DNA from 2 places in the Stenotrophomonas sp. 3(2025) genome. Region 1 is predicted to be linked to the other one. Evidence: riboswitches for the same ligand, from Rfam matches in the RefSeq annotation. Region 1 holds a riboswitch; the other holds the start of a gene.
The links. A riboswitch is a leader RNA that binds a small molecule or an ion and turns the genes downstream of it on or off. The one in region 1 is predicted to bind cobalamin.
Positions count from the first base shown of each region.

Region 1 (4,208 bases):
CACATTGGCCACCCGCGCCAGCACCGACCATGCCGGGGTCAGCGCGTATTCGGCGCGCAGGTCCAGCGTGCCGTAGCCGCCGACCTTCACCGCGTTGGCGGCATCGTCGTAGCGCTTGCCCGCGCCCTGTACGGTCAGGCCGGTGCGGAAGTCGCCGAAGCGGCGATCGATGTCCAGGCGCGCGGTCTGCTGCGCACGGCGTGCCAGCCAGTTGTCGAACTGCGCGCTGCCGTTGGTGCGGTTGCGCGGGTCGGTGAAACTCAGCTGCGCGTTGATGTCGAAGCCGGCCACGGTGGCGCCGCCGGTCAGTTCCGCACCGCGGATGCGTGCCTTTTCGACCTGCTGCATGCGGAAGGTGGCCGCGTCGTAGGTGATCAGGTCATCGATGCGGGTTTCGTACACGTCCAGGCCCCAGCGCCAGCCCTGGCCCTGCTGCGAGATGCCGAGGTTGGCACTCTTGGACTTCTCCGGGTCCAGCGTCGGCACGCCGCTCCACGGGTCGTACAGGTCGCTGAAGGTCGGTGCCTTGAACGCGGTGCCGTAGCTGGCGTTGACGCGCAGGCCGTGGCCCAGCTCCATCGCCCAGCCGAGGCTGCCGGTGGCATGGTTGCCGAACTGCTGGTTGTCATCATTGCGCGCGCTGGCCTGCAGCTGGTGACGGCCGAAGCGCGCCTGGTACTGCAGGAATACGCCGGTGTTGCGACGGCTGTCGACCAGGTAACCGGCGCTGCTGCCATCCAGGTTGTCCTCGCTCCAGTCCACGCCGGTGCTGAGCAGCTGGCCTTCGGCAACACCGATGTCGGCCTGCAGCGAAGCGCTGTCGCGGTGCGTCTGTGCGCTGCCGCGTGCACCGAAATCACCGAAGTTGTCGGACTCGTTGTCGCTGCGGCCGACGTTGGCGGTCAGCGTCAACTGTTCGGACGGGGTGTAGCGCACCTTGCCGGCCAGCACCTGCTGGCGGGTCTCGGAGTAGTTGTAGTAGCCGTCGTAGTGGTTCTTGCCGTCGGCACGCAGGGCGCTGCCTTCCACGGTCCACTGGTCGCTCAGGTTGTAACCACCGCGCAGGCTCTTGGACAGGTTGCGGTAGCCATCGCGGTCGGGTTCATCGGCGAAGCAGCCGGTAAACAGCGTGGCCGAACCGCGGCAGGCATCGATGCCATCCGAATGCTGGTAGGCGATGTCGGCACCGAACCAGCCGCGTTCGGTGCCGCCACCGATGCCACCGCTGGCTTCACGCAGGCCATTGCTGCCGCCGCCCAGCTGGAAGTGCGGAGCGAAATCACCCTGGTTGCGGCGGGTGAAGATCTGGATCACGCCGCCGATGGCGTCGGCACCGTACAGGCTGGACTGCGGGCCGCGCACGATTTCCACGCGCTCGATCTGTGCCAGCGGCAGATCCTGGTACATCGCCAGGCCGAGGTCGGCGCTGTTGATGCGCACGCCATCGACCAGCACCACGGTGTGCGAGGAATTGGTGCCACGCAGGAACAGCGAGCTCTGCTTGCCCAGGCCACCGGCGTTGGTCAGGTTGATGCCGGCGCGGCCCCGCAGCAGTTCCTGCAGGGAGGTGGCCTGGCTGGATTCGATCTGCGCGCGGTCGATCACCTGCGCAGGCGCAATGCTGTCCTGCAGGGCGATCGGCGTGCGGGTGGCGGTGACCAGCACCTGGTCGAGGTCGGCGGCACCATCATCGGCCAGGGCCAAGGCAGGAAGCGCGGCCAGCACGGCCAGGGACAGCATTCGGGACTGCAGTTTCATCGGGGGACTCCAGGTGCCGCGCACGCCCGCGCAGCGAAGGGGAGGAGTCACAACAGGCAGGCACGCGCCGATGCCGCAGCCATCGCCGCAGACAACCAGCGCCATGCCCACCGCATCGCGACCTGAGGCTTCCGGGCCGGTCTCCGGGCTCGCCGCCGGGTGGCCCGAGGCCACCGTCCAGGCGCCTTCCCATGCCTGCGGCACAGTGGCGGGTTGCCTGGAACTGACGTGCTTACCGTTGCGGGGGCAGCGCCGGCATGGCGTGTTGTCACGCGTCACCGGCTTCCCGTTTCAACCTGCCGGCAGGGCCGCAGGTCACCTGGAAGTGCGCGCAGTCTACGGCATCGCGGCCGGCCCGTAGCAGTGAACCTGCGCTACTGGCGAGGCGCGGATGCACCTGCACGGTGCAGCAGACCTGCGCCAGCGCCTAGAATGCAGCTCGAATTATCGTGGTGCCGTTGCCGATGTCCGTCTGTTTTCCGCTGTTCCCGCGCCGCCCTGACTGGGCACGCGCATGATCCTCGACCTGGTCCGCCATGCCGGCAACGGTCGTGATGAGTTCCTCGATGGCCGCAGCGATCCGCCGCAGCTGGCCCGCCTGCCGCAGGAGCTGGTCGATGCCTATGCCGGGCAGTCGTGGGAACGGGTGATCAGTTCGCCGCGCCTGCGCTCGCTGCATACGGCGATGGCACTGGCCACACCGCGCGCGCTGGATGTTGAGGCCGACGAGGAGTGGGAAGAGCTGGATTTCGGTGACTGGGATGGCCAGTCATTGTTCGATCTGCCGGAAAAGGCGTTGGCCGCGTTCCACGCCGATCCGCACGCGTTTCCGCCGCCGCATGGCGAAAGCTGGGGCCACTTCGAACGGCGCATCGCACGCGCGCTGGATCGCCTGCTGGATGACGACGACCCGCCACCGACGGTCGTGGTCAGCCACGGCGGCCCGCTGCGCATGGTGCTGTCGCTGGTGTGCGGCCTGCCGATGTCGCTGTGCTGGGCGCTGCGCATCGACCACGGCACGCGCCTGCGCGTGTGGGTCGAGCGCGGTGAAGCGGGGCTGGTGGGCGAGCTGCTGGAGCTGCAGCAACCCTGACGAATCCGGTAGCGCCGGGCCATGCCCGGGGGATTCCACATCACCCGCGCTACGCGCTCGCCGGGCATGGCCCGGCGCTACCGATCGCGCATCACGGTGGTGGTGCCGGCCGCTGGCCGGCATTCCCAGCAACGCGGAGGCCTCAATCCTCGTCGGCGCTTTCGGCCGCGCTTTCTTCGCCATCATCCTCGGCGTCGAAGCGCTGCTCATGCACCGGGCCCGAGGCCGGACCTGCCGCCTTCAGCGGATGCACGGCGATTCGTGCTTCGTAGTCCTGCACCAGCGCCGTACGCTGCGGTTCGCTCAATTCCTGCCAGTGGCAGTCCAGCAGCGCACCTTCCAGCGAATACAGCAGGTTGAGGCTGGGCTTGAAGCCGGCACGCTTGACCTTGACGAAGGCACCGACGGCACCGGTGGCAACCAGGTCCTCACGGCTGCGCAGGCCCACCTGCCGCAGCCATGCCGCACTCTTCGGGCCGATGTTGCGCAGCTTGACCGCGCTCACGCCAACGCCCCGACGAACACCTCGGCGATGGCTTCCAGGCCGGCCTGGTCCTCGGCATCGAAGCGGCCGACGACCGGGCTGTCGATATCGAACACACCGATCAGCTCCCCACCGCGGAGCAACGGCACCACCAGTTCCGAGCGCGATGCGGCGTCGCAGGCGATATGGCCGGGGAAGGCGTCCACATCTTCGATCCGCTGGGTGACGCGCTGGCTGGCGGCCGCACCGCACACGCCCTTGTCCAGCGGAATGCGTACGCAGGCCGGCAGGCCCTGGAACGGACCGACCACCAGTTCCTTGCCGTCATACAGGTAGAAGCCCACCCAGTTCAGGTCGGGCAGGGCGTGGTAGACCAGTGCAGCGAGGTTGGCCGCATTGGCGATGCGGTCGGACTCGCCGTAGACCAGGCCACGGGCCTGTTCCAGCAGCTGGGCGTATTGTTCCGGCTTGCTGCCGGTGAGCGAGGCGTTGGCGAACATGGCCGCAGTCTAGCAAGCGTGCCGGGCCAGCGATAATGGGGGCTCTGCTGCCCTGCTGGAGCCTGTGATGTCCCTGCCTGCCACGTTGCCGACGGCCCTGTTCGTCACCGGTACCGATACCGAGATCGGCAAGACCGCCGCCAGTACCGCGCTGCTGCACGCGCTGCGCCGGCGCGGCCTGCGCGCGGTGGGCATGAAGCCGGTGGCCAGCGGCAGCCATGACGCGGGGCAGGGGCTGCGCAACGACGACGCGCTGGCATTGCAGGCCGCCAGCCTGCCGGTGCCTGACTACGCCGATCTGAACCCCTACGCATTGCGCCAGCCGTTGGCGCCCGAACTGGCGGCCGCAGAAGATGGCGTGCGCATCGAACTG
Region 1 covers NZ_JBQOIF010000017.1:89,502-93,709, reverse strand. The annotation lists gene btuB (TonB-dependent vitamin B12 receptor) at 1-1,758, opposite strand, end outside; cobalamin riboswitch at 1,876-2,096, opposite strand; gene ACUXVE_RS13910 (histidine phosphatase family protein) at 2,273-2,851, shown strand; gene ACUXVE_RS13905 (TfoX/Sxy family protein) at 2,994-3,356, opposite strand; gene ACUXVE_RS13900 (GAF domain-containing protein) at 3,353-3,835, opposite strand; gene bioD (dethiobiotin synthase) at 3,903-4,208, shown strand, end outside.

Region 2 (4,208 bases), on a different contig from region 1:
ATGCACGATGCGGTCGCGATACCCAGGCGCACGCGCCTGCAGCAGGTCGCGCCAGTTCTGCATGGTGGCCACCACCGCGAACAGGAAGCGGCCCAGCTCACCGGCCGCCAGCGGCGTGGCGATGGACTGGTAGTGCCGCTGCCATCCATGCCGGTTCTCGGTAGGCAGGAACACCGCGCGTTCCAGCGTCTGTCGGCTGTCGCTCTCGCGCACCACCGGCTCGGGACGTTGCGGATAGACCAGGTTGATGGCGAAGGTCGGCCAGCGCGGCAGTGCGGCATCGAACAGGTGAATCGGGAAGTTGCTGCTGATCCCGCCATCGGAGAACCAGCACACCCGGAACGCGGTGATCACCGGACCGCAGGCCTGGCCCGCGCTGGTCAGCCCTTCCATGCTGTCGGCCACGTTCTGCCCGCCCTCATCTGCCGCCGTCGACGTCGGCTCGCAGCGACGTTCGCGACGCGAGGGCTCATGCAGCGGCACCGCGCTGATCAGCAGCGGGAAGCTGAGGCTCATGCGCGTGGCCACCAGTACCGGCAGCGACGCACCCTGCGGCAGATGGAAGTAGTTGCGGCCTTCAACCTCGCGCGGTGGTCCGGCGCGGTCGACCATCCACTGCACCACACTGGCCGGGAACAGCTGCTCGAACTCCTCGCGCAGGAACCAGAACTGCGCCCCGCCCAACGGCAGCGTGCGTGGTTCGTTGTGCGATACGCAGGTGGTGATCATCTGCAGGGTGATCGCATGCGGGCTGTCCGGTTCGCCTGCATAGCGCGGCGCGTCGTGCAGGTCGGCGAAGGTCAGCGGTGCATCCATCGGCTTGCCCGACAGCTGCTGCAGGCTTTCATGCAGCCACTCGGTCAGCGCCGGCCTGCCTGCACTGCGGCTAAGCCCGCTGCACAGGCCCAGCAGGTTGCGCCGCGCCACCCGGGCCACGCGCAGCGCAGCGGCGGCCACGCCCGCGCCGTAGGCACACAGCAGCGACGGCAGCAGGGTCGCGGCCACGCCGCTCCAGCCACCACCCCACCAGCCCAGGCCGAGCAGCAGTGCCAGCGACACCAGCACTTCCAACGGCGCGATCTGGAACACCGCGATGGCCAGGCACAGCAGCTTGCGTGGCCAGCCGGCGTTGCCGGTCAGCACCACCAGCAGTCGATATGCCGCGCGCGCGCCGGCGGCGGGCTGGAACAGGCTGTAGATGAATCCGCGCCGCGACAGCTGCGCCGACACTGCCGACAGACCGCCATAGCCGGCGTCGCCAGGCAGCTGTTCGCCCCGTTGCTGGCGCCGGTCGCCGTACGCCGCCGCGGCCGCCACGGCTGCGGCGATCGCACCGGCCGAAGTGCCGCCGATGCTCTTGAAACGGTATTCGCGAGCCAATGCGAGCACCGCGTTGGGATACACGATGCCGCTGGTGATGCCGCCTTTCATGACCAGATCGCAGTACTTCGCCGCCACGAGCCACCTCCCGTCTGTCGGTGCCCAGTATGGCAAGAGGCACTCTCACAGCCTGAGAAACGCGCCACAGCCCTGCGTTTTCATCGACCCTTGACCATTGCCGCCAACGCGTCCACCGTGAGCACGTCGAAGGTATCCCTGCCGTGGCATCGATGGCGGCAGGGATTTAAACGGGAATCCGGTGAAGGCGCCTTGCGCGCCCATTCCGGAGCTGCCCCGCAGCGGTGAATGGAAACGAATCCTGCCAACAGCACTGGGCTCGCGCCTGGGAAGCGGCAGGTAGTAGGTGGGCCAGCCGGCCCGTGTCCATCAGCCCGAATACCGGCCCCGGCCGGGGGACACGACCGTCCCCCTGACTCGACCTGGAATCTCCGCGGGGAGGTTGCCGGGGCCGTCGTCGTCCTGCGCGTGCAGGCGATGTGGCCGCGCGCGTCCTGTTCACGGTTTCCGTCCAGACCTGCTGCCAACGCCCAGATGCACCCGACGATGACCGAGCTCCAACGCCCCACCCTGACCCTTCCCGACAACGGCCAGCGCCTGTTGCTGCACTCATGCTGTGCGCCCTGCTCGGGTGAGGTGATGGAGGCGATCACTGCCTCCGGGATCGACTACGCGATCTTCTTCTACAACCCCAACATCCATCCGGTGAAGGAATACGAGCTGCGCAAGCAGGAGAACATTCGCTTCGCCGAACAGCACGGCATCCCCTTCATCGACTGCGACTACGACACCGACAACTGGTTCAGCCGTGCACGTGGCATGGAGAACGAACCCGAGCGTGGCATCCGCTGCACCATGTGCTTCGACATGCGTTTCGAGCGCACCGCGCTGTACGCGCACGAGCATGGCTACGACACCATCAGCTCTTCGCTGGGCATCTCGCGCTGGAAGAACATGGCACAGATCAACGACTGTGGTATTCGCGCCGCCTCGCGCTACGAAGGCCTGCAGTACTGGGACTACAACTGGCGCAAGGGCGGCGGTGCCAGCCGCATGATCGAGATCAGCAAGCGCGAGCAGTTCTACCAGCAGGAATACTGCGGCTGCGTCTACTCGCTGCGCGATGCCAACCGTCATCGTCGCGAGAACGGCCGCGAGCGCATCAGGATCGGTCTGCTGTATTACGGGCAGGACAACGACGACGCCAGCGGCGATTGACGTGCACGCGAGGGGCGGCCACGCTGGTCGCCCCTCCTGCGTTGTACCGGACCTGCCATGACCACCCTGCCCGCTGATGTCGCCCTGCTGGTGATCGACCTGCAGCCGGACTTCATGCCCGGTGGCGCCCTCGCCTGCGAACAGGGCGATGCGCTGGTGGCACCGATCAACGCGCTGTTGGCCGAGCGCCGCTACCGCACCGTGGTGGCCACCCAGGACTGGCACCCGGCCAACCACGCCTCGTTCGCCAGCCAGCACCCGGGCCACCTGCCTTTTGAAGCCATCCTGCTGCATGCACAGCCACAGACCCTGTGGCCGGACCACTGCGTGCAGGGCAGCACCGGCGCCGCCCTGCACCCCGGCGTGGACTGGACCGTGGCCGACCTGATCCTGCGCAAGGGCAGCCGCCAGCAGGTGGATTCCTACAGTGCCTTCCGCGAGAACCACGGCCCCGACGGCACGCGCCCGGCCACCGGGCTGGCCGGCTGGCTGCACGAACGCGGCATCCGCGAGGTGCACCTGTGCGGGCTGGCCCGCGACTACTGCGTGCTGTGGAGCGCGCAGGACGCGGTGAAGTCGGGTTTCCGGGTGAAATTCCTGTGGGAGCTGACCCGGCCGGTGACCGAGGCCAATGACGGCATGGTGCGCGAAGCCCTGGCGAAGGCGAGGATCGCGATCCTCTGACCCGCTTCCGCCGGGCATGGCCCGGCGCTACCCGTCGTCCGATCCTGGTAGCGCCGGGCCATGCCCGGCGAGCGGGCGACGCGGCCGTTACCTGAACACCACCGTGCGGTGCCCGTTGAGCAGGATGCGGTGCTCCACGTGCCGGCGCACCGCCCGCGCCAACACCTGCGATTCGGTATCGCTGCCCAGCCGTACCAGTTCGCGCGGGGTCATCGCGTGGTCCACGCGGGCCACGTCCTGTTCGATGATCGGGCCTTCGTCCAGGTCTTCGGTGACGTAGTGCGCGGTGGCGCCGATGATCTTGACCCCGCGCGCGTGCGCCTGGTGGTACGGCTGCGCGCCCTTGAAGCTGGGCAGGAAACTGTGGTGGATGTTGATCGCCCTGCCCGCCAGCGCACGGCACAGCGTGGGCGAGAGAATCTGCATGTAGCGCGCCAGCACCACCAGGTCGATGCGCTCGCGCTCGACCAGATCGATGATCTGCTGTTCCTGCGCCGCGCGCGTGTCGGCGTTCACCGGCAGGTGGTGGAACGGCACCTGGTAGGACGCTGCCAGTGCTGCGAAGTCGGCATGGTTGGAGGCCACCGCAGCGATGTCCACCTTCAACTGGCCGCTGTGCGCACGGAACAGCAGATCGTTCAGGCAATGGCCCTGCTTGCTGACCAGCACCAGCAGGCGCGGCCGGCGGCGGCCATCATGCAGCTGCCAGTCCATGCCGAAGTCTGCGGCCAGTGCGGCCATCGCGGCGTGCACGGTGTCCAGCGGCAGACCCGCATCGCGGTCGAAGTGCACGCGCAGGAAGAAGCGACCGCTCTCCTCGTCGCCGAACTGCTGGGCGTCGAGGATGTTGCAGCCGTGGTCGAACAACAGGCCCGACACGCGGTAGACGATGCCGGTGCGGTCGGGAC
Region 2 covers NZ_JBQOIF010000010.1:39,412-43,619, reverse strand. The annotation lists gene ACUXVE_RS09725 (patatin-like phospholipase family protein) at 1-1,458, opposite strand, end outside; cobalamin riboswitch at 1,586-1,802, shown strand; gene ACUXVE_RS09720 (epoxyqueuosine reductase QueH) at 1,945-2,616, shown strand; gene pncA (bifunctional nicotinamidase/pyrazinamidase) at 2,674-3,300, shown strand; gene purU (formyltetrahydrofolate deformylase) at 3,388-4,208, opposite strand, start outside.
Region 2: it holds a riboswitch for cobalamin, as region 1 does, so the genes downstream of both, ACUXVE_RS09720 (epoxyqueuosine reductase QueH) here and btuB (TonB-dependent vitamin B12 receptor) in region 1, are expected to answer to the same signal.